Regions from separate parts of the Pseudomonas sp. TE9122 genome, predicted to be linked through region 2. Evidence: riboswitches for the same ligand, from Rfam matches in the RefSeq annotation. Region 2 holds a riboswitch; each other region holds the start of a gene.

Region 1 (9,713 bases), 730 kb from region 2:
TCCGGTGGTCAGCAACAACGTGTTGCTATCGCCCGGGCGCTGGTTTACGAGCCGCGCATTCTGCTAATGGATGAACCGCTGGGCGCGCTGGACAAGAAGCTGCGCGAGGACTTGCAGGATGAACTGCGCCAACTGCACCGACGCCTGGGTATCACCATCGTGTACGTGACCCACGACCAGGAAGAAGCCATGCGTCTGTCGCAACGCATCGCGATTTTCAGCCACGGCAAAATCGTTGGTCTGGGCAGTGGTTATGACCTTTACCAGAATCCGCCGAATGCGTTTGTCGCGTCGTTTCTGGGTAATTCGAACTTCCTCAAGCTCAAGGTGCAAGGCAATGCAGCGGCGAGTTTCGAGGGCCAGTCGTTGTCGATTCGGCTGACGTCCGGGTTGCACACTGATCAGGATGTGCTGCTGATGGTGCGTCGCGGAAAAGGCCTTGGCGCTGAGCACGCAGCAGGCGCTGGATGAGCCGCTGGCGGCGGGCTGGAATGAGGTGTCGGCGAACGTTGTGGAGGTGCTGTTTCTCGGTGAAAGCCAGACGTGCAGCGTGGTGACTGCGGGCGGGACGTCGATGACGGTGAAAGCGCTATCGGCAGCGGGCATGCCGCTCAAGGCCGGCGATCCGGTACGGGTGCGCTGGGCGACGGCGGATGCTTGTGTTTATACCGAGTGGACCGAGAGCGACTTGAACAAGGCTGCCGGGGCTCACTGATTGCGCTGAGTCAGTTGGATCTACCCCCTCACCCCAGCCCTCTCCCCCACGGGGGGCGAGGGGGAAAGGGAGCCGATCTTCATGCTGTTCAAAATGTAAGTTCGACTCGGTATCGCACGTCGGCGTATCTCGCAACAACACCTCGGTCAGTCCCCTCTCCCATTGGGAGAGGGCTAGGGTGAGGGCAAGCAGGCGACACGGTATTAGCCAATGGCCCGGTACCCTTCAATCTCATCCGGCCAAGCCGTCAGCACTTCGAACCCGCTCTCCGTCACCGCGACCATATGCTCCCACTGCGCCGACAACGAGCCATCCTTGGTCAATACGGTCCAGCCATCCGGCATGTTCTTCACATGGCGTTTGCCGGCATTGAGCATCGGTTCCACGGTGAAAATCATCCCGGCCTTAAGCTTCAGGCCCTGATTGGGAAAGCCGTAATGCAGGATCTGCGGTTCATCGTGATAGACCTTGCCGATGCCATGGCCGCAGTATTCGCGTACCACACTGAAGCCCTCCGCCTCCGCCAGGCTCTGGATCGCGTGACCGATATCGCCCAGCGTTGCGCCCGGCTTCACTGCACGGATGCCTGCGCACATGGCTTCGTAGGTGGTCTTGATCAGGTGCTGCGCTTCAGGAGTCGCCTCGCCCACCACATACATGCGACTGGTATCGCCGAACCAGCCGTCCTTGATCACCGCGATGTCGAGGTTGACGATGTCGCCGTCTTTCAATGGCGTACCCGATGGAATCCCGTGGCACACCACATCGTTGACCGACGCGCAGACGGTTTTCGGAAAGCCGTGATAACCGACATTGGCTGGCACCGCCTTCTGCACATTGACGATGTAATCGTTGCACAGTCGATCCAGCTCATCGGTGGTCACGCCAGCCTTCACATGCGGCACCAGCATTGCCAGCACTTCAGCGGCGAGTTTGCCGGCGGCACGGGATTTTTCGATGTCGGCCGGGGTGTTGATCTTGATCTGGTTTCTCATGCGCTGACGGCTTCCTGAGTCAGTTGTTGCAGATCCAGCCCACCATTCTGTTCGGCGCGGATCAGCAGGCGGCAAATGGCGCTGTGGTCGAGATTGGGATGCAGCTCGGCGAGCATGCCGATGCGCATCCAGTGCTCGGCCTGCGCGTTGATCGAGCGGCTGAGGGCGTTGCTGGAGATACGCAGGTTCTCGTGCATGTCCTCTGAAATCTTTACGATGCCCATGTCTATATCCGATACGAAATGTATATGGATCGTATACTAGCCAAGCTTACCCTCGGATTGCAAACACTCCGCCACGCAAACACGCACCCGTGTAGGAGCTGCCGAAGGCTGCGATCTTTTGATCTTGCCCGTTAAAGACCAGATCAAAAGATCGCAGCCTTCGGCAGCTCGTACCAAAGCAGATTCGGCTCCCCATCAGCGGCCTGATCGACTACCATGCCCGCGCCGGTTTCCACACGGAATTAATAGGGAATCCGAGGTGCTCCACGCATCAATCGGAACTGCCCCCGCAACTGTAGGTGCCGAGCCTGCTCCTCGACTGCCACTGGGTGAACCCCGGGAAGGCCGGAGCGTGGCGATGACGCATCAGTCAGGAGACCTGCCGGCACAGTGACTGACCAACCGGCGGGGTGTCCGGGAAGGACATCGTGCCGTGCGCATTTTCCCCGTGCCGGCCTTGCGCAGTTTCCACGACCGCGCCCGAGGTGTGTTTCCAAACCGTACCCGCCCGCTCCCGTACGGTTCCCTTGGAGATGCCCCATGCTGCTGCCCCGCGTTGCCACCCTGCTCACCGCTCTGAGCCTTTGCGCCCTGGCGCAAGCGGCGCCGACTGCGTATCCGCTGACCGTCGAAAATTGTGGCAGCAGCCTGACCTTTCAACACGCACCTGCGCGCACGGTGACTATCGGCCAGGCCGGCACCGAAATGCTCTACGCCTTGGGTCTGGGCGACAAAGTCGTCGGCACTTCGCTGTGGTTCAACGATGTGCTGGGCACATACAAAGCACAGAACGACAGGATCGAGCGCCTCGCCGACAACGAGCCGAGTTTCGAAGCGGTGATCGCCAAACGCCCGGAGCTGGTTGCCGTCGAGCTGGAATGGATGGTCGGCCCGCAAGGCGCGGTCGGCACCCGCGAGCAGTTTCATGAACTGAAGATTCCGACCTATCTGCTGCCCTCCGATTGCGAAGCCAAGGACAACCTCGTTGGTTCGGACGGGACGCGGCTGGCACCGTTTCGCATCGACAGCATCTACAAAAGCGTGAGCCAACTGGCGGCGATTTTCGACGTGCAGGCGCGTGGCGAGCAGCTCAATGAGCAGCTCAAAGCCAGCCTCGCGCAGTCGATCGCCACCGCGAAAAACCAGCAGCGCAAAGACGTCAGCGCCCTGGTGTGGTTCTCCAGCGCCGAGATGGACATCGAGCCGTTCGTGGCCGGGCACAAAGGCGTTCCCGATTTCATGCTCAGCACCCTCGGCGTGCGCAACGTCGTCGAGTCCGATGAAGAATGGCCAACGGTCGGCTGGGAAACCATCGCCAAGGCCAACCCGACGTTTCTGGTGATCGCGCGCATGGATCGTCGACGTTTCCCGGCGGACGACTATCAGAAGAAACTCGCCTTCCTGCGCAGTGATCCGGTGACGCGCAACATGGACGCGGTCAAGCACAACCGCATCATCATCCTTGACGCCATGGCCATGCAGGCCAGCCTGCGCACCTTCGACGGCCTCGAACAACTGGCCAGCGCCATCAACGGCTACGACCTGTCGCAATGAGCAGACGCCTGATCCGTTTGCTGCTGGTGCTGTTGACGCTGTCGGTCGCGCTGATCGGCGGCGTGGCCATTGGTGAGACTTCGATCGAGCCGAGCGTGGTGTTGCAGGTGCTGGCCAACAAGCTGTGGGGCGCCGGTTATGTGCTCGACCCGATCGACGAAGGCATCGTCTGGAACTATCGCCTGACCCGCGCGCTGGTCGCGGCGGCCTGCGGCGCCGGTCTGGCGACGTGCGGGGTGATCCTGCAATCGCTGCTGCGCAATCCGCTGGCCGATCCGTATCTGCTGGGGATTTCCGCGGGTGCCTCGACTGGCGCGGTGATGGTCGCCCTGCTTGGCGTCGGCGCCGGGGCGATTTCACTGTCGGTCGGTGCGTTTGCCGGCGCGGTGACGGCGTTCGTACTGGTGATCCTGTTGGCACGGGTCAGCGGCTCGGCCAGCGGCACCGGGCAGATCATTCTTGCCGGGATTGCCGGCTCGCAGCTGTTCAACGCCCTCACCGCTTTTCTGATCACCCGCTCGGCCAGCTCGGAACAGGCGCGCGGGATCATGTTCTGGCTGCTCGGCAATCTCGGCGGCGTGCGCTGGCCGTCGGTGTGGCTGGCGGTGCCGGTGGCTGTGTTGGGGTTGGTTGTTTGTCTGTGGCATCGCCGGGCGCTGGATGCGTTCACCTTTGGTGCGGACTCGGCGGCCTCCCTCGGCATTGCCGTGCGTAGCGTACAGATCCTGCTGATCGGCTGCGCCGCGCTGGTGACGGCGGTGATGGTGTCGATTGTCGGCTCGATCGGCTTTGTCGGTCTGGTGATTCCCCACGCAGCGCGGTTATTGCTCGGCACCGGTCATGCGCGTCTGCTGCCGGCCAGCGCCCTAGGCGGCGCGGTGTTTCTGATCGCCGCAGATGTGCTGTCGCGCACCCTGATCAAGGGTCAGGTGATCCCGGTCGGCGTGATCACTGCGCTGGTCGGCGCGCCAGTGTTCGCGCTGATTCTGGTGGGCCGGAGATCGGCGCGATGAACACGGTTCTGAGCTGTGCTGGGTTGAGCTTCAAGGTGCGCGGTGCCGAGTTGCTCAACGGTGTCAGCATCGACGTTCAGCGCGGCGAGACCCTGGGCATTGTCGGGCCGAACGGTTCGGGTAAATCCACGCTGCTCAAATTGCTGGCCGGCCTGCGCGAACCGAGCGCGGGCCATGTGCAGCTCGGCGGTCAGGCGCTGGGCAAAATGTCGCGGCGCAGCATCGCGCAGACGCTCGCGGTGGTTGAGCAACAGGCCGATACCGACGATGGCATTCGCGTGTTCGACGCGGTGGCGCTGGGGCGCACGCCGTGGTTGTCGGCGCTGCAACCGTGGTCGCCCGCCGATGACGCCATCGTCGAGCAAGCGCTGATTGACGTCGACGCCGTGCACCTGCGCAACCGCCTCTGGCGCAGCCTCTCCGGCGGGGAACGCCAACGCGTGCACATCGCCCGCGCACTGGCGCAGCGCCCGCAGATCCTGCTGCTCGACGAGCCGGCCAACCACCTCGACATCCAGCATCAGTTGAGCATTCTGCAAGTGGTGCGCGCACTGCCGGTGACTACGCTGATCGCCCTGCACGATCTCAATCAGGCGCTCAAGTGCGATCGCCTGGCGGTGCTGGAGCGCGGGCGTCTGGTCGCGCTTGGCGAGCCGCTGCAAGTGCTGACGCCGGAGCGGTTACAGACGACTTTCGGGGTCAGGGCGCACTATCTGACAGACCCGTTCGATGGTGCGCCGATATTGCGCTTCCTTGCCTGATGCATGGGTGGCTGACACACCGCTTTCGCGAGCAGGCTCGCTCCCACAAAGGATTTGTGTGTTGCCGTGAATGACGGGGAGAACGCGAGTTCTGTGGGAGCGAGCCTGCTCGCGAAGGCGTCAGGTCATCCAACATGGTGTCGATTGACACACCGCTTTCGCGAGCAGGCTCGCTCCCACAGGGTTATGTATTCCAGGGCGGTAAAGGGTCAGGCCCACTCTTTGCGCAGTTGCCGCGCGGCGCTGACCATGTGCACCAACGCCGCCTCGGTCTCTGGCCAGCCTCGGGTTTTCAAGCCGCAATCCGGATTGACCCACAGCCGCTCCACCGGAATACGCTGCGCCGCCTTGCGCAGCAAGCCAACCATTTCCGACACATCGGGAATGCGTGGCGAGTGAATGTCGTACACGCCGGGGCCGATGTCGTTCGGGTAGGCAAACGCTTCAAACGCTTCGAGCAGTTCCATGTCCGAACGCGAGGTTTCGATGGTGATGACATCGGCGTCCATCGCCGCGATCGACTCGATCACATCGTTGAACTCGCTGTAGCACATGTGCGTGTGGATCTGCGTTTCGTCGCGCACGCCGGAGGCGCACAGGCGGAACGCTTCGCTCGCCCAGTGCAGATACGCCGGCCATTGCGCCCGGCGTAACGGCAAGCCTTCACGGAACGCCGCTTCGTCGATCTGCACGATTTTGATTCCCGCCGCTTCCAGATCATTCACCTCGTCACGAATGGCCAGCGCCAGTTGTTGAGCCTGCACCTCGCGGCTGACGTCTTCGCGCGGGAACGACCACATCAGCATGGTCACCGGGCCGGTCAGCATGCCTTTCATGACCTTGTCGGTTAGGCCTTGGGCGTAGCGGATCCACTCGACCGTCATCGCCTGCGGGCGGCTTAGGTCACCGAAAATCACCGCCGGTTTGACGCAGCGCGAACCGTAGCTCTGCACCCAGCCAAAGCGGGTGAAGGCATAGCCGTCGAGCTGTTCGGCGAAGTATTCGACCATGTCGTTGCGCTCGGCCTCACCGTGCACCAGCACATCCAGGCCGAGGCGTTCTTGAATTTCCACCGCGTGGCGAATCTCCGTGTGCATCGCATCGGTGTAATCGGCCGCGCTGAGCTTGCCTTGCTTGTAGGCCTGACGCGCCAGACGGATCGCCGCCGTTTGCGGAAACGAGCCAATGGTGGTGGTCGGGAATAACGGCAGGTCGAGCTTGCCGCGCTGTTTGGCAATACGCTGGGCAAACGGCGATTGGCGTTGCGCATCCTTGGCAGTGATCGCCGCGACCCGCGCTTGTACCGCCGGTTTGTGAATACGCGGCGAGGCAGCGCGGCTGGTCTGCACCGAACGGCTTTGCGCGAGGGCACGCAGTACCTTCGGCGCTTCCGGTTCGCTGACCGCTTGAGCGAGCACGGCGACCTCTTCGCACTTCTGCACGGCGAACGCCAGCCAGCTTTTCAGTTCGGCATCGAGCTGGTCTTCGCGGCCCAGATCAACCGGGCTGTGCAGCAACGAGCAGGACGGCGCTACCCACAAACGATCACCCAGACGCTCATGAGCATGGCGCAGCGTCGCCAGCGCGTTTTGCAGATCGCAGCGCCAGACGTTCCGACCGTTGACCACACCCAACGACAGCACCTTATAAGCCGGCAGACGATCCAGAATGGTCGGGTATTGATCCGGCGCGCGCACCAGATCGATGTGCAAGCCATCGACCGGCAGGTTCGCCGCCAGACCGAGGTTTTCTTCCAGACCACCGAAGTACGTGGCGAGCAGTTTTTTCAGCGGATCGCGCTGGATCTGGTTGTAGGCGCGCTCGAAGGCATTCTTCCAGTCCTGCGGCAAATCGAGCACCAGAATCGGCTCATCGATCTGCACCCACTCCACGCCCAATGCCGCCAGCCGCGCGAAGATCTGGCCGTACAGCGGTAGCAGGCGATCAAGCAAATCGAGTTTGTCGAAATCGGTGCCTTTGGTTTTGCCGAGCCACAGATAGGTCAGCGGACCGATGATCACCGGTTTGACGTTGTGCCCTAGCGCACGGGCCTCTTCGGTTTCTTCAAACAGCTGCTCCCAACTCAGCTGAAATTGTTGATCGACGCTGAATTCCGGTACGAGGTAGTGATAGTTGGTGTAGAACCACTTGGTCATTTCCTGAGCGTGGCCTTCGCCGCAGCAAGTATTGCTGACGCCACGGGCCATGCTGAACAGGGTGTGCAGCGTGGCTTTGCCGTCATGGGGGCGGAAGCGCTCGGGGATCACGCCGAACATCAGCGAGTGGGTCAGCACTTGGTCGTACCAGGCGAAATCGCCAACCGGCAGCAAGTCGATGCCGGCGTTTTTCTGCAAGTCCCAATGGACCTTGCGCAGCTCACGCCCGACGTCACGCAGGCCCGCCTCGTTCAGTTCTCCTTTCCAGAACGCCTCTTGCGCTTTCTTCAGTTCGCGGTCGCGACCGATGCGCGGAAATCCAAGGGAATGGGCCAGTGCCATGACAAACAACTCCAGATGCTTATTCGATGGCGGGTATTGTCGGGAACCGGACTTGATGAAACAAACTCAATAAATTCTAGATCATCACAAGTTCTACTCATGCACAGGCGCCCCGTGGGAGCTGCCGAAGGCTGGGATCTTCTGGCCGTAGGGACGCAGAGCGTCCAAGGCTGCATTCCCACGCGGAGCGTGGGAACGATCAGAACACCTCAGGGCAACATGCAAGTTTTCGTTCTATCGTTAGATCCAAATGGCTGGATTTTCCAAGGATTAGAGGTTGCGAGAGAGGATGTCTGCGCCTAAGTTGCACGCGAGTCTTTTCCCCGCGATTGGAACGCGATCAACACCATAAAGAGGTGAAGAAATGTCAAAGGAATCACGCCCTGCCGTGCTTGGGCTGATAGGCAATACTCCGCTGGTGCAGGTCACCCGCTTCGATACCGGACCGTGCACGCTGTTTCTCAAACTCGAATCGCAGAACCCTGGCGGCTCGATCAAGGACCGTATCGGTCTGGCGATGATCGACGCTGCCGAACGTGACGGCCGCCTGCAACCGGGCGGGACGATTGTCGAGGCCACTGCCGGCAATACCGGTCTGGGTCTGGCGCTGGTCGGTCGCGCCAAAGGCTATCGCGTAGTGCTGGTGGTACCGGACAAGATGTCCACCGAGAAAGTCCTGCACTTGAAGGCCATGGGCGCCGAAGTGCACATCACTCGTTCTGACGTCGGCAAGGGCCATCCCGAGTATTACCAGGACGTCGCCGCCCGCTTGGCCAAGGACATTCCCGGCGCGTTTTTCGCCGACCAATTCAACAATCCCGCCAACCCGCTGGCCCATGAATGCAGCACCGCGCCGGAAATCTGGGCGCAGACCGAACATGATCTGGACGCCATCGTCGTCGGCGTCGGATCGGCCGGCACGCTGACCGGGCTGAGTCGTTTCTTCAAGCGCGTGCAGCCGGATCTGGAAATGGTCCTCGCCGATCCGATCGGCTCGGTGATGGCGCAATACAGCCGCGACGGTACCTTGCCGACGCCCGGTTCGTGGGCGGTCGAGGGTATCGGCGAAGACTTCATTCCGTCGATCACCGACCTCTCCAGCGTGCGTCACGCCTACTCGATCAGCGACGCGGAAAGCTTCGATCACGCGCGCCAGTTGCTCAAGGCCGAGGGCATTCTCGGCGGTTCATCGACCGGCACCCTGTTCGCTGCTGCGCTGCGTTATTGCCGCGAACAGACCGAGCCGAAACGCGTGGTCAGCTTCGTCTGCGACACCGGCACGCGGTACCTGTCGAAGGTCTACAACGACCAGTGGATGACCGATCAAGGCCTGTTGCAACGCAAAGGCTACGGCGACTTGCGCGACTTGATCGCACGGCGTTTCGAGGACGGCCGGGTGATCAGCGTCGGCCCTGACGACACCCTGCTCACTGCGTTTCAGCGCATGCGTCTGGCGGATGTTTCGCAACTGCCGGTGCTGGTCGAAGGCAAGCAACTGGTGGGCGTGATCGACGAGTCCGACATCCTCCTCGGCGTCCACGAAGATGCCGCGCGCTTCAGCCAGTCAGTGTCCAGCGTGATGACCGACAAACTGCAAACCCTCGCCCCGGCTGCGACCCTGGCCGAGCTGGAAGCGGTGCTCAGCCGTGGCCTCGTCGCGATCATCGCCGACGCCTCCGGCTTCCATGGCCTGATCACCCGCACCGACATGCTCAACCAATTACGGAGATCCCTTGCATGAGTCAGCACGACGATAAATCCCAAGGCTTCGCCACCCGGGTGATCCACGCTGGGCAAGAGCCGGACCCGACCACCGGCGCGCTGATGCCGCCGATCTATGCCAACTCCACCTACCTGCAAGACAGCCCCGGCGTGCACAAGGGGTTCGACTACGGCCGCTCGCACAACCCGACGCGCTTCGCGCTGGAGCGCTGCGTCGCCGACCTCGAAGGC
Region 2 (9,713 bases):
CGCACGCCCATCAAAGCCATGGCCTGAGCGATGTCGTCGCCGCCGGTGCGCATGGTCGCGGTGCCCCAGACCGACAGGCCGAGCTGGCGCAAGTGATCGCCGTGGTCCTGCAGATGCCGTTCGAGAATCAGCGTTGCCGACTGGAATCCGATGCGCCACGCGGTGGTGGTCGGCAGATTGCGCACGTCCACCGAATAGAAGTTGCGCCCGGTCGGCAGCACGTCGAGGCGGCCACGGCTGGGCGCACCGCTGGGGCCGGCCGGGACGAAACGACCGCTGAGGGCGTCGAGCAGACCGCGCATTTCGGCGGGGCCGCAAGCGTCGAGGCGCGGGGCGACGACTTCGCGCAGATGGTCGAGTATCGAATCAACCTCAGCCCAACCCGCCCCTTGTGGGAGCGAGCCTGCTCGCGAACTCGGTGTGTCATTCAACAATGATTTACCTGACGCACCGCTTTCGCGAGCAGGCTCGCTCCCACAGGGGACATTCAGTGCTTGGAAGATCAGGTCTGCGGCGAAGAGTTCGAGGCGTTCGCGGGTGTCGCCGGCGGTGCGCCAGACTTCTTCGCTGATGGCCTGCAACTCGATCGGACACGGGCCATTCCAAGGATCGGCCAATGCACAATCCAAGGGGTCGAAGCCCAACTCAAACGCCTTGGCCAACGCTCGCAACAAGCTCGACTGCGCGCCTTTACCGTCACCGCGCGGGATGCGCAGCAACGCCAGCAAGGTGTCGATACGCAAGCGCCCGCTCGGCGATTCACCAAAAATGTGCAACCCATCGCGAATCTGCGATTCCTTCAGATCGCACAGATAAGTGTCCAGACGCGGCAACCAGATCGCCGCATCGGCATCGCTGTCCAGCGCGGCATCCAGTTGCAATTCGCGGTCGATCTGCGTGTCCCGCACCAATTGCAGAATGTCGCGCTGCAACTCGCGGGCACGGCGCGGATCGAGCAGTTGCGCCTCGTAATATTCGTCGGCCATCAACTCCAGATTACGCAGCGGCCCATAGGTTTCGGCGCGGGTCAGCGGTGGCATCAGGTGGTCGATGATCACCGCCTGCGTGCGCCGCTTGGCCTGGGCGCCCTCGCCCGGGTCGTTGACGATAAACGGATAGATATTCGGCAACGGCCCGAGCAGCGCGTCGGGCCAGCAGTTTTCCGACAGCCCAACACCTTTGCCCGGCAGCCATTCGAGATTGCCGTGCTTGCCGACGTGGATCACGCCGTGGGCGCCGTAGGTGTTGCGCAACCAGAAATAGAAGGCCAGATAGCCGTGCGGCGGGACCAGATCCGGGTCGTGATACACCGCGCTCGGATCGACCTGATAACCGCGGGCGGGCTGGATGCCGACAAAGGTCAGACCGAAACGCAGACCGGCGATCATCAGGCGACCGTCGCGGCACATCGGATCGTTTTGTGGCGCCCCCCAACGCTCGAGCACCGCCGCGCGATTCGCCTCCGGCAACACGTTGAACATTGCCAGGTAATCGTCCATCGCCAGGCTTTGCTGGCACGGGCGCAGGTCGAGACTGTCGAGGTCGTTGCTGACACCGCCGAGCAGTTGCTGGATCAGCTCGGTGCCGCTATCGGGCAACTCGGCCGTGACCGGATAACCCTCTTCGCGCAAAGCGCGGAGGATGTTCAGCGCCGCCGCTGGCGTATCGAGGCCGACACCGTTGCCGATGCGGCCGTCGCGGGTCGGGTAGTTGGCGAGGATCAGGGCGATGCGTTTTTCGCCGTTCGGCACGTGTGCCAAAGCAATCCAGCGCCGCGCCAGTTCGGCGACGAATTCCATGCGTTCGGGCTGGGCGCGGTAGCAGACCACATCGGACTGACTGCGCTCGCTGCGCCAGGCCAGATCCTTGAAGCTGATCGGTCGGCTGATGATGCGTCCATCGAGTTCCGGCAAAGCAATGTGCATCGCCAGATCACGCGGCCCAAGGCCCTGTTCGCTGTCGCGCCAGCCGGGTTCGTTGTCCTGGGCGCAGATGGCTTGAATCACTGGGATGTTGCGGCGAAACGGGCGCAGATGCGGCGCTTCGGGGCTGGACTGGGCAAAACCGGTGGTGTTGAGAATCACCCCCGCCTCGACTTCATCCAGCCAGTCCTCGACCACCGACAGACAACCGGGCTCCTTCAGACTGGCCACCGCGATCGGCAGCGGATTGAGCCCGGCTGCCTGCAAACGCTGACAGAACACATCGATGAACGCCGTGTTCGCCGCCTGCAAATGCGAGCGATAAAACAACAACGCCGCCACCGGTTGACCGGGCAGCCATTCGGCTTGCCAGTCGCTCAGGGCAGCGCTGTTTTTCTGTGGGTGATAAATCGCCGTGCGCGGCAGGGTTTGCGGCTCGCTCCACGGGTAATCGCGGGCGAACCATTGGTTGCCCAGGCAACGGAAGAAATCCAGCGCATTGCCCATGCCGCCCTGACGCAGAAATTGCCAGAGTCGATCGCGCACTTCGGCGCTGACCGTGCTCAAGTCACTGAGTTCGGGATCCGGGCGGTCATCGCCAGGCACCAGAATCAGTTGCACGCCGCGTTCGGACAACTCGACCAGCCGCTCGACACCGTAGCGCCAATAGGCGATGCCGCCGTGCAGTGAGATCAGAATGACCTTGGCGTGGCGCAGCACTTCGTCGACATACAGATCGACCGAGGCATGATTCTGCACCTGCATCGGGTTGGCCAGACGCAGGCTCGGATAGTCATCGGGCAGTTGCTGCGCAGCCTCGGCGAGCAGCGCCAGGCTGGAATCGCCGCTGCACAGGATCACCAGCTCGGCGGGGGTTTGTCCGAGGTCGGCAATGTTGTCGTCCGAGACGAATCCGCCCGGCTGGGTCCTGAGCAGGTGCATGGCTTAAACGCTGAGCGCAGCGCGCAATTGCGCTTCGAGTTGTGCGGCATCGAGTTCCTGTCCGATCAGCACCAGACGCGTGACACGCGCTTCGTCGGCGCCCCACTGGCGGTCGAAATGCTTGTCGAAACGCGTGCCCACACCCTGGATCAACAGGCGCATCGGCTTGTTCGGAATCGCCGCGAAGCCTTTGACCCGCAGGATGCCGTGCTGCACCACCAGTTGCGTCAGCGCATCGAGCAGCAAGCTTTCGTCGGCTTGCGGCAATTCGATGGAGATCGAATCGAAGGCGTCGTGATCGTGGTCGTCGTCATCACCGTCATGGTGGTGATCGTGGTGGCTGTGGCGGCTGTCGATATGCTCTTCAGAGCCGGCACCGAGACCGATCAGCACGTCGAGCGGCAGGCGGCCATTGCTGGCTTCGACGATTTTTACCGCTGGCGGCAGCTCTTCGGCTACTTCAGCGCGTACGCGAGCCAGGTCTTGCGGGCTGGTCTGGTCGGCTTTGTTGAGGATCACCAGGTCAGCGCTGGCCAGTTGATCGGCGAACAGTTCATGCAGCGGCGACTCGTGATCAAGGTTCGGATCGAGTTTGCGCTGGGCATCGACCTGATCCGGGAACGCGGCGAAGGTGCCAGCAGCGACGGCCGGGCTGTCGACCACGGTGATGACTGCATCGACGGTGCAGGCACTGCGAATTTCCGGCCACTGGAAGGCTTGCACCAGCGGTTTTGGCAGGGCCAGGCCCGAGGTTTCAATAAGGATGTGGTCGAGATCGCCGCGACGGGCAACCAGCTCGCGCATCACCGGGAAGAATTCTTCCTGCACGGTGCAGCACAGGCAGCCGTTGGCCAGCTCATAAACGCGGCCGCTGGCCTCTTCTTCGGTGCAGCCGATGGTGCATTGCTTGAGGATTTCACCGTCGATGCCCAGCTCGCCAAACTCGTTGACGATCACCGCGATGCGCCGGCCCTGAGCGTTGTCGAGCATGTGCCGCAGCAGCGTGGTTTTGCCCGAACCGAGGAAACCGGTGACGATGGTGACGGGGAGTTTGGCCAGTGTTTTCATCGGTATGCCCTTTGGCAAGCGGCGGGCATACGGGACGAGAACCGGCAGCGCGCGTGCACGCCGGAAGCATTCGCCACCGGATCACCCCGCCCGGTTGTAGTGAGAATCTGTGACGAGGCAGGTCTCCTGGCTGACGGCGTTCAGGCGTTGGGCCTGGCGTCCATTGCGCCTTCCCGCTGGCTCATCGGTTGAGCTGGCAGTGGCGTGGCAACGAACATCACCGTTCACAGTTGCGGGGGCAGCCGCGGCTTTGACCGCGTTCCCTTCTTAGCTTCGGCGAGTGCCGAAGAACCTCGAAAGCGCAAGGCTACGCATGGGTCCGTCGTGGGTCAATGGGCGTTGAGTTTGAGTTCGGGGGCATATCCGTTGCTGCGGTAACGGCTTCTTATGGTTTCGCTCTTACAGCGAGTCCCTTTTTCAAACGCCAAAAAGGAACCAAAAGGCTTTGCCCCGGCGTACGGCCCGCTCGCTGGGGCTCGGGGTACCTTCGTTACGGGACCGATCCGGGCGCAGCGGCTACGGTTTGCTTCGCTGCACCTCCTTCCGCTGTGTACGACTGCGTCGCACGGTCGCTGCGCTCCCACCCCCGGATCGATCCCGTAACGAAGCCTGCCGAAGGGGCAAAAGATCAAAAGCCAGAGCAAAAGCAAAGGCAAAAGCAAAAGATCGCAGCCTTCGGCAGCTCCTACAGTTGGATCGCGCACCAGCTCAAGAACAGGTCGGATGTCAGGCCGCCTTCGCGAGCAGGCTCGCTCCCACAAAAGCAAAAGCAAAGCAGCGCAGCTGCCCGCGGCGCAGCCGCCCCACTCAACAATGAGCGCAAGCTCGAGTGCTCTTGATCTTGATCCACCGGCGACGTCGGAAGGCTGAGTGGAGGGATTGATCCGGGCGTGGGAGCGCAGCGACCGTACGACGCAGTCGTACACAGCGAGTGTAGGTGCAGCGAAGCAAACCGGAGCCGCTGCGCCCGGATCAGTCCCGGAGCGAAGGAACCCGAGCCTGCGAGGGCCGAACGTAGGAGCAAGCCTTTTTGGGTACTTTTTCGGCGTTTGGAAAAAGTGCCTCGCCGTAAGGGCGAAACCGTAATCAGCAACACCCGCAGCAACGGATATACACACAAAAACATCAGAAAAATCCCCCACCGCAGCACCGAAAACTCCCCGGAAATTGACTAAAAACCCAAACCCATGTTCTCCTGCCCACCTTGTTACGGGTGCCCTTCACAGGGTGAAACGGGAAACCGGTGAATCATGTGCTTTACTCAAAGCCATGTCAGTCCGGTGCTGCCCCCGCAACGGTAAGCGAGCGAAGCGTCAGATCCACTGTGCCCCGGCATGGGAAGGTGATGCTTGCAGGTCGGCGACCAGCCAACCCCTCGCAAGCCCGGAGACCGGCCCGCAACACCCAGCACGCGCAAGCGCCGCTGACCACAAACAAACCCGCGGTGGGCGGGCGCTGTTCGAAATCCCTGCGTGCCCGGCTCGCAGGGATTTTCATGCGCTCTGTTTACCCGCTGACATTTCAGAGGGAAGCGCTATGTCGATCATCAGTAACACCGTCAGCCACACTGACCACATCTCCAGCAGCACCACACTCGGCCAACGCGTCGCCGCCGCCCTCTTCGCCTCGATCCTCGGTGCCAGCCTGGTCTGGTTCGCCGGTTTCTCGCACATCGAAGCGGTGCACAACGCCGCCCACGATACCCGCCACAGCGCCGCGTTCCCGTGCCACTGAGGCCTGCCGAAATGATCAAACGTATCGCGCAAACCGCAGGCTTCACCGGCTTGCTGGCCGCCCTGCTGCTGACCCTGCTGCAGAGTTTCTGGGTATCGCCACTGATTCTGCAGGCCGAAACCTTCGAGAAATCCGAACCGGTCGCGCAAGTCCACGAACACGCCGCCGGCACCGCCGCCCACAGCCATGATGGCGAAGCCTGGGAGCCGGAAGACGGCTGGCAGCGTGTGGTCTCGACCACTGGCGGTAATCTGGTGGTGGCAGTGGGTTTCGCCTTGATGCTCGCCGGCCTGTACACCTTGCGCGCGCCGACCAAGACCTCGCAAGGGCTGCTCTGGGGTCTGGCCGGTTACGCCACGTTCGTTCTCGCGCCGACCTTGGGCCTGCCACCTGAGTTGCCGGGCACAGCCGCCGCCGATCTGGCTTCGCGGCAGATCTGGTGGATCGGCACTGCCGCTTCGACCGCTGTCGGCCTGGCACTGATCGCTTTCAGCCGTCACTGGCTGATGAAGCTTCTTGGTGTAGCGATTCTCGCCGTGCCGCATGTGATCGGCGCGCCGCAACCGCAGGTGCATTCGATGCTCGCTCCAGAGGCACTGGAAACCCAGTTCAAAATCGCTTCGCAGCTGACCAACGTCGCGTTCTGGCTGGCCTTGGGCCTGATCAGTGCATGGTTGTTCCGCCGCAAAAGCGCAGGCCCATATCAGGCATGACCGATGACCGCGCAGCGCCGACCCTCGTGGTCGGCCTCGGCTGCCAGCGGGGCTGCCCGGCCAGTACGTTGCGTGCGTTACTCGACCAGGCTTTGCAGGCACACCGCATCGAACTGCGAGCGGTCAAGGCTCTGGCGAGTATCGATCTCAAGCGCGACGAACCGGGGTTGCTGGAACTGGCCACACAGTTGAACCTGCCGCTGCAGTATTTCAACAGTGCCGAACTGGCGCCCTATCAGCAGCGCCTCAGCCATCAATCGCAGATCGCCTTTGAGCGCACCGGCTGCTACGGCGTGGCGGAAAGCGCCGCGCTGGCGCTCGCCGAGCAACTGATTCAGGCGCCGGCGAAACTGCTGATCCACCGGCAGAAATATGCGCAGGCCACGCTGGCATTGGCCGGCGCTGCATAAAATCCCGATAATCCCCGCCATTGATCATGAGCACGCTTCATCTGCAGTGTGCCTGCGCCTCTTCACAAGGACTCAACGATGACCGTCTACTTCATCGGCGCCGGCCCCGGCGACCCGGAACTCATCACCGTCAAAGGCCAACGGCTGATTCGCAGCTGCCCGGTGATTATCTACGCCGGTTCGCTGGTACCCGCCGCGGTGCTGGAAGGTCATCAGGCCGAAATCGTGGTCAATAGCGCTGAACTGCACTTGGAACAGATCATCGATCAGATCAAGACTGCCCATGCCCAAGGCCAGGATGTGGCCCGTGTGCATTCCGGGGATCCAGGTCTGTACGGCGCGATTGGTGAGCAGATTCGCTACTTGCGTGAGCTGAACATTCCTTTCGAGATCATTCCGGGCGTGACCGCCACAGCGGCATGCGCAGCGCTGCTGGGCGCCGAGTTGACCCTGCCGGACATTTCGCAAAGCGTGATCCTGACCCGTTACGCCGACAAGACCGCGATGCCCGCCGGCGAAGAACTGGCGAGCCTGGCGCAGCACGGCGCGACCATGGCCATTCATCTGGGGGTCAATCATCTGGAAAAGATACTGGTCGAACTGCTGCCGCATTACGGCGCGGACTGCCCGATTGCCGTTATTCACCGCGCGACATGGCCGGATCAGGACTGGGTGGTAGGTACATTGGCGGACATTGCCGACAAGGTCGAGGCCAAAGGCTTTCGGCGTACGGCGCTGATTCTGGTTGGCAGGGTGCTGGGCAGCGAGGTGTTTGGCGAATCATCGTTGTATCGCGCCGGGCATGCGCATCTTTATCGCCCTTGAAGACGCCTTCGCGAGCAGGCTCGCTCCCACAGGTGATTGCATTTCATTGTGGGAGCGAGCCTGCTCGCGAATGGGGGCGGCAAAAGTTACCCATAAAAAAACGGCGCTCACGGGGCGCCGTTTTTCATGTTCGCAGCGAACGCCTTAGTAGTAGGCGTTTTCTTTCTGCGTGTGGTCGGTCACGTCGCGAACGCCCTTGAGCTCCGGAATGCGCTCGAGCAGGGTGCGCTCGATGCCTTCCTTCAAGGTTACGTCGGCCTGGCCGCAGCCCTGGCAACCGCCACCGAACTGCAACACGGCAATGCCGTCCTCGACAACGTCGATCAGGCTGACCTGACCGCCGTGGCTGGCCAGCCCCGGGTTGATCTCGGTTTGCAGGTAGTAGTTGATGCGCTCGTTGACCGGGCTGTCGGCATTGACCATCGGCACTTTGGCATTCGGTGCCTTGATGGTCAGTTGGCCGCCCATGCGGTCGGTGGCGTAATCAACGACCGCGTCATCAAGAAACGCTTCGCTGAACGAATCGATGTAGGCGGTGAAGCTTTTCAGCCCCAGCGCGGTGTCTTCAGGCTTCTCTTCGCCTGGCTTGCAGTAGGCAATGCAGGTTTCGGCGTACTGGGTACCAGGCTGGGTGATGAAGACACGGATGCCGATGCCCGGGGTGTTCTGCTTGGAGAGCAGATCAGCCAGGTAATCATGGGCGGCGTCGGTAATGGTAATAGCGGTCATAAAAACTCCTCGCAGGCGTGGGCGCAGTTTACGCCAATCGGCGCGGCTGACAAAGTCCTAGTATTTTTGTCGGGAAAGAATCTCGTAACACGCCTGCGAATCATCAAAGGTTCTCGTACCGATTCATATCCAGCACGCCCTCTTCCACCGGGTCGGTTTCGTGGATGTATTGGCTCAGATCGTGGAAATACAGCCAGAACTGCGGATGACTGCGCCGAATGCCCCAGCGTTCGACGATCTTTTCGAACCGACTGGCATCCCTGGCGTTTTCCATCGCATCGACAAACGCCGGCACCTGCTCGGCCGGTACGTTGAACATGAAGTTCGGGTAACTGCTGAGCACGCCCGGATAGATCGTCAGGGTGTCGAGCCCTGGCTGATAGCGCCGCGACTCACCGAGCAAAAACGCCACGTTGCTGTGGGCGCGGTTGCGCAGCAGGCTGTAGACCTCGCGCTTGCCGCTGGCGGTTTCAACGCGCAGCAAGGTCGCTTCGGGCAACTGGTCAATGACTTTCAGCCCTGCGGCCGGGCGCGAGGCCAGACGGCTCAAGGCCTGCTCGGCATTCTGCAAGGCCGGATCGATATTCGGTCGCGAGCAATAAGCGCCGTCGCAGCGATTGATCGGGTCCGGCCGCGCGTTCAGATCACCGTAGCGCGCCAGCAACTGCATGGCGAAATCGTGTTTCGGGTCTTTTTCGTCGAGCTTCAGCGCGGTCGGTTTGTCGTCATCGATGGCCTCGTAATCGAGCCACATCTTGAATTGACCGCCATCCTGGTACCAATCGTTGAGGTAGTCCTCGCGCGAGTCGGCGGGCATCAGGCGCAGGAAGTTCTGCTCCGCGCCGTTACGGATCAGGTCGAAATACAGACGGGTCTGCGCTTGATGGGAGACGTTGCCGAACACGTCGAAATTGACCGCGAGCTGGTAATAGGTGCGCTCCAGCAGCGGATAGTCGAACAGCCACATGGTTTGCGGCACCTCACCGATCAGCCCCTTGGTCACCGAAGCACTGTCGAAGTGGCGGAAAATGCTCAGCAAGGCGTTGTCGTTGCCGGCCCACAGCGTCGACCAGCTCGGCGCCGGCAGATCGGCATAGCTGTCACGGCGCAGTGCCTCGTATTCGTTGCGCTTGTCGCGATAGTTGCGCCACAGACTCAGCACGCTGCCGACATCGTCGTTCTGCCCCGGCATCGCCAGCAGCGGCGTGGCCTGGCCGCGGTAGTTCGGGTCGGTGATATAGAGATCATGTTCCGGCGCCTGGAACAGCGCCCAGAAATTGTCGCGGATCACGTCGGTCGCGATCTGCCCACGGCACACCGGGCCGCGAATGAAGGTGCGGACGAAGTATTCGGCGTTATCGAGCATGAAC
Region 3 (9,713 bases), 890 kb from region 2:
ATTCCCTTCCTCAAGGAAACTCTTGGCTGGTAGTAGTGGGCTTTTGCCAGCTTTCAGGCGCCACAAAACCCGCGTCCCTGCGCCGATTCACCGGCCAGACGAGTTACGCGCTTAGATGTAAACGCGAAACCGGGAAGTCACATAAAGTTCGATTGAATTTGCAAATGAGGACGATAGCGGGCATAGTCTCGGCTTCTTTACAACTATCAGCCACGGTCGTGCCCATGCTAAAGCGCTTCGCACCCCTCGTGCCTCTCGCACTCGTTACCCTGTTATTCGGTTGTGCTGCTCATTCTCCGGTTCAAGAGCCGCCGCAACAGGTCAAGAATTCTGCTACCGCCCAGTCCTCCGTTATTTATCAGGAAGAGCTGGACACCGAAAAAGAACTCAACCAGTTCAACGGCAGCAAGCCTTATCAGCTTCCTGTACTGGCTGACAGCATCCTCGAACGCGGCATGTCCCTGATCGGTACTCGTTACCGTTTCGGCGGTACCTCTGAAGCCGGTTTCGATTGCAGCGGTTTCATCGGTTACCTGTTCCGCGAAGAGGCGGGCATGAACCTGCCGCGCTCCACTCGCGAAATGATCAACGTTGATGCGCCGCTGGTTTCGCGCAGCAACCTTGAGCCGGGTGATCTGCTGTTCTTCGCCACCAATGGTCGTCGCGGTCGTGTCAGTCACGCCGGCATCTACCTGGGTGACAACCAGTTCATTCACTCCAGCAGTCGTCGCAGCGGCGGTGTTCGCATCGACAGCCTGGGTGACAGCTACTGGAGCAAGACCTTCATCGAAGCCAAGCGTGCACTCGCCATGGCGCCGACCGTGGTCACCGCTCGCAAGTAACCTGCATGTCGCTGCGTTCGCGGCGACAAAACGGCACGGCAACGGAGTAGACCTAAACTTTACAAGGTGAAGTTAAAGTCTTACTTGAAGTTTGCCGCGTAGCCGCTAGAATCCTGAATCTATATTGATGGCAAACCGCCTGCGTGATGACGCAGGCGGTTTTGTTTCTGTCCATTCGGCAGAGAAAGCCGCAGCCAGATCAGGATGTTCTGCTTATGACGATGTCGGCCCGCCTCACCTTGATCCTTTGCGCCGCGCTGCTCAGCGCCTGCGCCAGCCGCACACCGCCGCCAGCCCCCGTGGTTCGCGCGCCGATCGTGTTCGCTCCCTCCCAGGCTTTTTCCCCCGTTGCTGAAGACGTGTTGTTCCGTGCCCTCGGCCTGGTCGGTACGCCGTATCGCTGGGGCGGCAACACCCCGGATTCCGGTTTCGATTGCAGTGGTCTGATCGGTTTCGTATACCGCGACGCGGCGGGCATTTCGCTGCCACGCTCGACCCGCGAAATGATCGTCATGCAGGCGCCGAATGTCGGCAAGGAAGGCTTGCAAACCGGCGACCTGATTTTCTTCGCCACCAATGGCGGCTCGCAGGTCAGTCATGCGGGGATTTACGTCGGCGAGGGTCGCTTCGTGCATGCACCGGCCACTGGCGGCACGGTCAAGCTCGACAGTCTGTCGAAAGCGTATTGGCAGAAGGCGTATCTGAGCGCCAAGCGGGTGTTGCAGCCGGGGCAGCTGGCGCATAACCCCTAGTGCGTATGCATAACTAAATGTGGGAGCGAGCCTGCTCGCGAAGGCGGAGTGTCAGTCGACAATGATCTGACTGATAAACCGCTTTCGCGAGCAGGCTCGCTCCCACATTTTTTGCGTCGCGCTTAACTTACTTGCTGGCAGAAACGCGCCACACCTTGTTGCCCACATCATCCGCCACCAGCAAGCTACCTTGCTGATCGATCACCACGCCTACCGGGCGGCCCAGCGCATTCTCGTCCTTGTCGAGGAAACCGGTCAGCACATCCACCGGCTGCCCGGTCGGCTTGCCGCCAGTAAACGGCACGAAAATCACCTTGTAGCCACTGTGCGGTTTGCGGTTCCACGAGCCGTGCTGGCCAATGAATGCGCCTTCCTTGAATTGCGCCGGCAAGCGGTTGCCATCGGCGAAGGTCAGGCCCAGCGAAGCGGTGTGCGGACCGACCGCGTAATCCGGAGCGATGGCCTTGGCCACCAGATCCGGATTCTGCGGTTTGACCCGCACATCGACGTGCTGGCCGTAGTAGCTGAACGGCCAGCCATAGAAGCCGCCGTCCTTGACCGAGGTGATGTAGTCCGGCACCAGATCGCTGCCGATTTCGTCACGCTCGTTGACCGCTGTCCACAAGGCGCCGCTGGTGGGTTCCCAAGCCAGGCCGTTGGGGTTGCGGATACCCGAGGCGAAGATCCGGTGATTGCCGGTCGCACGATCGACTTCCCAGATCGCCGCGCGGCCTTCTTCCTGATCCAGACCGTTTTCGCCAACGTTACTGTTCGAGCCGACGGTGACGTAGAGCTTGTTGCCGTCCTTGCTGGCGATGACGTTTTTGGTCCAGTGGTGATTCAGCGTGCCGCCGGGCAAGTCGACGACTTTGATCGGTTGGGTCTTGATCTCGGTGGCGCCCGGCTCGTAGTTGAAGCGCAGCAGGCGGTCGGTGTCGGCTACGTACAAATCGTTGCCAACCAGCGTCATGCCAAATGGCGAGTTGAGGTTCTGCAGGAACACCGTGCGGGTTTCCGCGACGCCATCGTGGTCGGCATCACGCAGCAGGGTGATGCGGTTCGGGCTGGGCACGCCGGCGCCGGCCTTGCCCATGACTTTCTTCATCACCCAGCCACGAATGCCTTTGCTGTCATCGGGCTTGGGCGGCGCATTGGTTTCCGCCACCAGCACATCGCCGTTGGGCAGCACGTAGAGCCAGCGCGGGTGATCGAGGCCTTCGGCAAACGCGGCGACCTGGGTGCCGGCCGCTGCGGTCGGTTTCGCGCCGTCCGGCCAGCCCACCGCCGGGGCGATGTTGACTGTCGGGATCAGCGTCTTGTTCGGTTCGGGCAGTTTCGGTGACGGGCCGGTGCCGTCGGAGACTTGCAGGCTGGAGGTTTCACCGCAGGCGGCGAGCCCGCCAGCGACGGCGATGATAAGAGCGAGTTGGGCCTTGCGCATTGCTGATCTTCCCTATGAATGCATTCCTAAACATAGAGGAGGGCGCAGGCCCGATGGTTCAACTGCTCAACCGCGGGCTTCCTTGAACAGCACGGCGATGCCCGGATGATAGTTGCCCGCGTCGCTGTGCAATTTGCGATAGGCGTAGGGGAAATACCAGGCCACGGCGCAGGTGTGTTCCTTTTGCAGGTCGTCGACCATGTCCTGCAATTCTTCGGGGCTGGCGCTGTGCTGAGGTTTTTGCGGAGCAACAAAGAGGCAGCCGAGCTTGAGATCGCTGGCGTAGCTGATGCGCTTGGCATCAACGGTGATGTCGAGCAGGGCCTGGGTCAGGTTGAGATTGTTGACCCGTGGCCAACGTTGCGTGGCCTGAATGAACGCGCGGTCTTCGGCGCCGGCAATCAGCAGGTCGGCGCGAGCATTGCGTTCGCCTTCTTCGTTCTGTTTGCGCGTGGCCGTGTCGTTCAGCGTGACCATTTCAGCCATCCACGCCGCTGCCGCGAGCAGGCCGAGATTGGCTTTCTCGTCGTGCCAGTACGGCGTGTCGTTGTCGCCGCGTACAGTGTTGTAGCGATCGATACAGTCAAACCAGCGTTCCAGCACCGGGCGCAGAAATTCCAGGCGCGGGTTGCTGATGATCATGCCTTGCATCGTCGTCATCCTTATTGTTGTAATGGGCTTTTCGGGAAAAGCATGGCTCTTTGATATCACTTGTCGCAGTCTGGCACAAGATTGCCGCTGCACAATGGATCAGCGGCAGTTATTCGCGCGCAAAGCGCCTCTTCAATTGACGCTCCACCCCCAACCCTCTAACCTTCGCCGCTTGTTTCAGGTGCTCTGTGGCCCAGCGTCGACAGAGTGAAACAGGGAAGCCGGTGAGGGTGGTCTTCGAGCGAAGCCACGACGATCCCGGCGCTGCCCCCGCAACGGTAAATGAGTGAAAACTGCGCCTTGAGCCACTGCCTCGAAAGAAGCGGGAAGGCGCGCAGTCCGGCGAAACGCCGCTCATGAGCCCGGAGACCGGCCTGATCCATCTCAGCGGCATCACGGTGGGCGATGCCAGGCTTTTTGCCGTCTATTCTTTTGCCTGCCCGCCGTTATCCAGCCTCAACGGAGAGCTCCCCCATGACTGATTCCCCCGAGCGTGACGAACGCCATCTGGCGCGCATGCAGCGCAAGAAGGCCGTGATCGACGAACGCATTGCCAACTCGCCCGACGAATGTGGCCTGGTGCTGGTGCTGACCGGCAACGGCAAAGGCAAGAGCAGCTCGGCATTCGGCATGCTCGCCCGCGCGATGGGCCACGGCATGCAGTGCGGCGTGGTGCAGTTCATCAAGGGCCGCAACAGCACTGGCGAAGAATTGTTTTTCCGCCGCTTCCCCGAGCAGGTGCGTTTCCACGTCATGGGCGAAGGCTTCACCTGGGAAACCCAGGATCGTCAGCGCGACATCGCCGCTGCGACCGCCGCTTGGGAAGTCTCGCGCGAATTGTTGCGCGACCCTTCGATCGGTCTGGTGGTGCTCGATGAATTGAACATCGCCCTCAAGCACGGCTACCTCGATCTCGATCAGGTGCTCAGCGATCTGCAAGCGCGCCCGCCGATGCAGCACGTGGTTGTCACCGGGCGCGGCGCCAAGCCGGAAATGATCGAGATGGGCGACACGGTCACCGAGATGGGCATGCTCAAGCACGCCTTTCAGGCCGGGATCAAAGCGCAGAAAGGCGTCGAACTTTGAAGCAACCACGTCACTGCCCGGCGGTGTTGATCGCCGCGCCGGCCTCCGGTCAGGGCAAGACCACCGTCACCGCCGCACTCGCCCGTTTGCATCGCAACCAAGGGCGCAAGGTGCGCGTGTTCAAATGCGGTCCGGACTTTCTCGACCCGATGATCCTCGAGCGCGCGAGCGGTGCGCCGGTGTATCAACTGGACATGTGGATGGTCGGCGAGCAGGAAAGTCGCCGGCTGTTGTGGGAAGCCGCCGCCGAGGCTGACCTGATTCTGATCGAGGGCGTGATGGGCCTTTTCGACGGCACGCCATCCAGCGCTGATCTGGCGCGCCACTTCGGTGTGCCGGTGCTCGGCGTGATCGATGGCACCGCCATGGCGCAGACCTTTGGCGCCTTGGCGCTGGGCCTGGCCAAGTATCAGCCGGACTTGCCGTTCGCTGGCGTGCTGGCCAACCGCGTCGGCACCTTGCGCCATGCGCAATTACTCGAAGGCAGCCTCACCGAAGGTCTGCGCTGGTACGGTGCGCTGTCCCGCGAAACCGGTATCGAATTGCCGAGCCGCCACCTCGGCCTGGTTCAGGCCAGCGAATTGAATGATCTGGATCTGCGCCTCGACGCGGCCGCCGATGCGCTGGCCAGCAGTTGCGAGGTCGCGCTGCCACCGGCCGTTGAATTCGCCGGGCCTGACGTCATCGCCGCCGAGCCTCTATTAAAAGGTGTGCGCATCGCCGTTGCCCGCGATGAAGCCTTTGCCTTCACCTATGGCGCCAGTCTCGATCTGCTGCGGGCGATGGGCGCCGAATTGCGCTTCTTCTCGCCGATTCGCGACACCCGATTGCCCGAGGCGGACAGCCTGTATCTGCCGGGCGGCTATCCAGAGCTGCATCACGTCGCGCTGGCGCAAAACGCCTCAATGCTGGCGGCGATCCGCGCGCACCATGCGGCGGGCAAGCCGTTGCTCGCCGAGTGTGGCGGCATGCTTTATCTGCTTGATTCGCTGACCGACGTGGAAGGCACCCGTGCTGAGCTGGTCGGTTTGCTCAAGGGCGAGGCGGTGATGCAGAAGCGTCTGGCGGCGCTGGCGTTGCAGGCGGTTGAGCTGCCGGAAGGTTCCTTGCGTGGGCATACCTATCATCATTCCCTGACCACCACAGAGCTGACGCCGATTGCCCGGGGGGTGAGTCCTAATGGCGGGCGTGGGGCCGAGGCGGTTTATCGCGAGGGGCGGATGACGGCTTCTTATGTGCATTTTTATTTCCCGTCGAATCCGACTGCGATTGCCGCATTGTTTGCGCCAGATCGTGAGGCCGGCTTCGCGAGCAAGCTCGCTCCCACAGTGAATGGTGAGCTTCCTGAAGAAATGCGATCTCCTGTGGGAGCTGGCTTGCCAGCGATGGGGCCATGACCGACAACACCTTCTCCGAAGCCGAGCGCGCAGCGGTCTACAAGGCAATCGCCGAGCGCCGCGACATGCGCCACTTCACCGGCGGCAGCGTCGAGCCGCAGTTGCTGCGTCGTCTGCTTGAAGCCGCTCATCAAGCGCCGAGCGTCGGTCTGATGCAGCCCTGGCGCTTCATCCGCATCAGCGATCGTGCTCTGCGCGGGCAGATCCGCGATCTGGTGGAAGAAGAGCGCATCCGCACTGCCGAAGCCCTTGGCGAGCGCAGCGATGAGTTCATGCAGCTCAAGGTCGAAGGCATCAACGATTGCGCCGAAGTGCTGGTCGCAGCGCTGATGGACGATCGCGAAAAACACATCTTCGGTCGGCGCACGTTGCCGGAAATGGACATGGCCTCGCTGTCCTGCGCGATCCAGAATCTGTGGCTGGCCTCCCGCGCCGAAGGCCTGGGCATGGGCTGGGTTTCGTTGTTCGAACCGCAAGCCTTGGCGGATTTGCTCAAATTGCCGGCCGGTGCGAAACCGCTGGCGGTGTTGTGTCTCGGCCCGGTCAGGGAGTTCTATTCGGCGCCGATGTTGGTGCTCGAAGGCTGGGCGCAGGCGCGGCCGCTCAACGAGTTGCTGTACGAAAATTATTGGGGAGTGAATCAATGAGTGTGGCGTTGCTGAGTGTCGCTGCGGTAGCGCTGGATGCGCTGCTCGGTGAACCGAAACGCTGGCATCCGCTGGTGGCGTTCGGCAATTTTGCCGGGCGCATCGAGCAACGCTTCAACGCCGGCGGTCGTGGCTGGCGCAGCCATGGCGTGACCGCGTGGGTGCTCGCGGTGCTGCCGCTGACTCTGCTCGCCACCGCATTTTCCTGGGCGCCCTATGTCGGCTGGATTGTCGAGATTCTCGCGCTGTATTGCGCACTCGGCATGCGCAGCCTCGGCGAACATGTCGCGCCGGTCGCGGCTGCGTTGCGCGCCGATGATCTGGACGAGGCGCGCAAGCGTGTCGGTTATCTGGTCAGCCGCCAGACCGATGAACTCGACAGCACTGCCGTGGCCCGTGCCGCGACTGAGTCGGTGCTGGAGAACGGCAGCGATGCGGTGTTCGCTGCGCTGTTCTGGTTTGTCGTCGCCGGCGCCCCGGGCGTGGTTCTGTATCGCTTGAGCAATACCCTCGATGCGATGTGGGGTTATCGCAACGAACGCTTCGAACGTTTCGGCTGGGCGGCGGCGAAAATCGACGACGTGTTGAACTACATTCCTGCGCGTCTGGTGGCATTGACCTACGCGCTGCTCGGCAAGACCCGCCTCGCGCTGAAGTGCTGGCGCACCCAAGCGCCGCAGTGGGACAGCCCTAACGCCGGCCCGGTGATGGCGGCCGGTGCCGGTGCGCTGGGCGTCGAGTTGGGTGGCCCGGCGATCTATCACGGCGAACTGCATGAGCGCCCACAACTGGGCGAAGGTGCGCCGGCGGATGCCGATTCCATTGACCGTGGCTGGCAATTGGTCCAGCGCGGCGTATGGTTATGGCTGCTGATGCTTTGCCTGGGGGCGGAATTTTATGCTTGAGCACGGTGGCCGGTTGCGCAAGGCTGCACTCGATTACGGGATTGCCGAAGCCGACTGGCTCGACCTGTCCAGCGGCCTCGCGCCGTGGCAGTTCCCGATCCCGGAGATCCCGCTGCGCGCCTGGGCGCGCTTGCCGGAAACCGACGACGGTCTGGAACAGGCCGCCTGCGATTACTACGGCGCCGCGCAGGTGTTGCCGGTGGCCGGCTCGCAAATGGCCATCCAGTTGCTGCCGCGTCTGCGCCGGGCCGGCAAGGTCGGCGTGTTGTCGCCGTGCTATGCCGAGCATGCCGAAGCCTGGCGGCGCAGCGGTTACATCGTCCGTGAAGTGCTCGAGCAGGAAGTCGAGTTCTTTCTCGACAGCCTCGATGTATTGGTGGTGGTCAATCCGAACAATCCGACCGGCCTCAGCCTGACCCCGGCACGCCTGCTCGACTGGCATGCGCGGCTGGCGCAACGCGGTGGCTGGCTGGTGGTCGACGAGGCGTTTATGGACAACACGCCGCAGCTGAGCCTGGCGCCCTATGCGCATCAGGTCGGGCTGGTGGTGTTGCGTTCGTTCGGCAAGTTTTTCGGTCTGGCCGGGGTGCGCCTCGGTTTCGTTCTGGCCGAGCGCAAGTTGCTCAAACTGCTCGCCGAACAGGTCGGGCCGTGGGCGGTGAGCGGGCCGACGCGGGTACTCGGTACGGCGTGCCTGCAAGACACCGAGGGCCATACCCGTCAGCGGATTCGCAGCGATGAAGCGAGCGAACGGCTGGCGGCGTTGCTGACGCGTTGCGGTTTTGCACCGCAGGGCGGCTGCGCGCTGTTTCAGTGGTTGATCACCGAGCACGCCGAAGCGCTGCACGAATTCCTCGCCCGGCGCGGCATCCTCCTGCGCCTGTTCAGCCACAACAGCAGTGTGCGTTTCGGCCTGCCAGCGGATGCCGCGCAAGCGCTGCGTCTCGAACAGGCTTTGCAAGCATTCGCCAAGGACCACCCATGACCACTCTGATGGTGCAAGGCACCACGTCTGATGCCGGCAAAAGCACTTTGGTAACGGCGTTGTGCCGCTGGGCCACCCGCCAGGGCGTGGCGGTGGTGCCGTTCAAGCCGCAGAACATGGCGCTCAACAGCGCAGTGACCGCTGACGGCGGCGAGATCGGCCGCGCGCAGGCAGTGCAGGCGCAAGCGGCCGGTCTTGAACCGCATACCGATATGAATCCGGTATTGCTCAAGCCCAACAGCGACACCGGCGCGCAAGTGATCATTCATGGCCGCGCGGTGACGACGATGAACGCCGTCGCCTATCACGATTACAAGGCCATCGCGATGCAAGCGGTGCTCGCTTCCCATGCGCGGCTCAGCGCGGCGTATCCGTTGGTGATGGTCGAAGGCGCCGGTTCGCCGGCGGAGATCAATCTGCGCGCCGGCGACATTGCCAACATGGGCTTTGCCGAGGCGGTGGATTGCCCGGTTTTGCTGATCGCCGACATCAATCGCGGCGGCGTGTTTGCGCATTTGGTCGGCACGCTGGAATTGCTTTCACCGAGCGAGCAGGCGCGGGTCAAAGGCTTCATCATCAACCGCTTTCGCGGCGATATCGCCTTGTTGCAACCGGGCCTCGACTGGCTGGAGCAGCGCACCGGCAAACCGGTGGTCGGCGTGTTGCCCTACGTGATGGACCTGCACCTTGAGGCCGAGGACGGCATCGACCAACGCCAGGCCGACAAGGCCGAGCAGGTATTGAAAGTGGTGGTGCCGGTGCTGCCGCGCATCAGCAATCACACCGACTTCGACCCGCTGCGTCTGCATCCGCAGGTGGATCTGCAATTTGTCGGCCCGGGGCAGGCGATTCCCGCAGCCGATCTGATCATCCTGCCGGGCTCGAAAAGCGTGCGCAGTGATCTGGCTTATCTGCGCGCCAATGGTTGGGACGCGGTGATCAATCGGCATCTGCGCTACGGCGGCAAGGTGCTGGGGATTTGCGGCGGTCTGCAGATGCTCGGTGAG

Evidence for each region. A riboswitch is a leader RNA that binds a small molecule or an ion and turns the genes downstream of it on or off. The one in region 2 is predicted to bind cobalamin.
Region 1: linked by a shared signal. The riboswitch ahead of ACZ9BE_RS12930 (ABC transporter substrate-binding protein) and the one ahead of ACZ9BE_RS09800 (CbtB domain-containing protein) in region 2 are both predicted to bind cobalamin.
Region 3: linked by a shared signal. The riboswitch ahead of cobO (cob(I)yrinic acid a,c-diamide adenosyltransferase) and the one ahead of ACZ9BE_RS09800 (CbtB domain-containing protein) in region 2 are both predicted to bind cobalamin.

Annotation. Positions count from the first base shown of each region.
Region 1 is NZ_JBWBQI010000001.1:2,879,554-2,889,266, forward strand. Features, by position in the region: partial or broken gene ACZ9BE_RS12915 (ABC transporter ATP-binding protein) at 1-715, shown strand, start outside; gene map (type I methionyl aminopeptidase) at 919-1,710, opposite strand; gene ACZ9BE_RS12925 (ParD-like family protein) at 1,707-1,934, opposite strand; cobalamin riboswitch at 2,144-2,335, shown strand; gene ACZ9BE_RS12930 (ABC transporter substrate-binding protein) at 2,475-3,488, shown strand; gene ACZ9BE_RS12935 (FecCD family ABC transporter permease) at 3,485-4,501, shown strand; gene ACZ9BE_RS12940 (ABC transporter ATP-binding protein) at 4,498-5,262, shown strand; gene metE (5-methyltetrahydropteroyltriglutamate--homocysteine S-methyltransferase) at 5,472-7,760, opposite strand; gene ACZ9BE_RS12950 (pyridoxal-phosphate dependent enzyme) at 8,125-9,501, shown strand; gene ACZ9BE_RS12955 (cystathionine gamma-synthase) at 9,498-9,713, shown strand, end outside.
Region 2 is NZ_JBWBQI010000001.1:2,152,106-2,161,818, reverse strand. Features, by position in the region: gene cobN (cobaltochelatase subunit CobN) at 1-2,864, opposite strand, end outside; gene cobW (cobalamin biosynthesis protein CobW) at 2,868-3,932, opposite strand; cobalamin riboswitch at 4,032-4,243, opposite strand; cobalamin riboswitch at 5,127-5,345, shown strand; gene ACZ9BE_RS09800 (CbtB domain-containing protein) at 5,469-5,666, shown strand; gene ACZ9BE_RS09795 (CbtA family protein) at 5,678-6,379, shown strand; gene ACZ9BE_RS09790 (cobalamin biosynthesis protein) at 6,376-6,789, shown strand; gene cobM (precorrin-4 C(11)-methyltransferase) at 6,868-7,614, shown strand; gene nfuA (Fe-S biogenesis protein NfuA) at 7,759-8,343, opposite strand; gene ACZ9BE_RS09775 (fatty acid cis/trans isomerase) at 8,447-9,713, opposite strand, start outside.
Region 3 is NZ_JBWBQI010000001.1:1,261,191-1,270,903, forward strand. Features, by position in the region: gene hda (DnaA regulatory inactivator Hda) at 1-33, shown strand, start outside; gene ACZ9BE_RS05595 (C40 family peptidase) at 225-842, shown strand; gene ACZ9BE_RS05600 (C40 family peptidase) at 1,058-1,594, shown strand; gene ACZ9BE_RS05605 (PQQ-dependent sugar dehydrogenase) at 1,722-3,035, opposite strand; gene ACZ9BE_RS05610 (hypothetical protein) at 3,102-3,686, opposite strand; cobalamin riboswitch at 3,849-4,078, shown strand; gene cobO (cob(I)yrinic acid a,c-diamide adenosyltransferase) at 4,161-4,772, shown strand; gene ACZ9BE_RS05620 (cobyrinate a,c-diamide synthase) at 4,769-6,169, shown strand; gene bluB (5,6-dimethylbenzimidazole synthase) at 6,166-6,816, shown strand; gene cbiB (adenosylcobinamide-phosphate synthase CbiB) at 6,813-7,721, shown strand; gene cobD (threonine-phosphate decarboxylase CobD) at 7,714-8,706, shown strand; gene ACZ9BE_RS05640 (cobyric acid synthase) at 8,703-9,713, shown strand, end outside.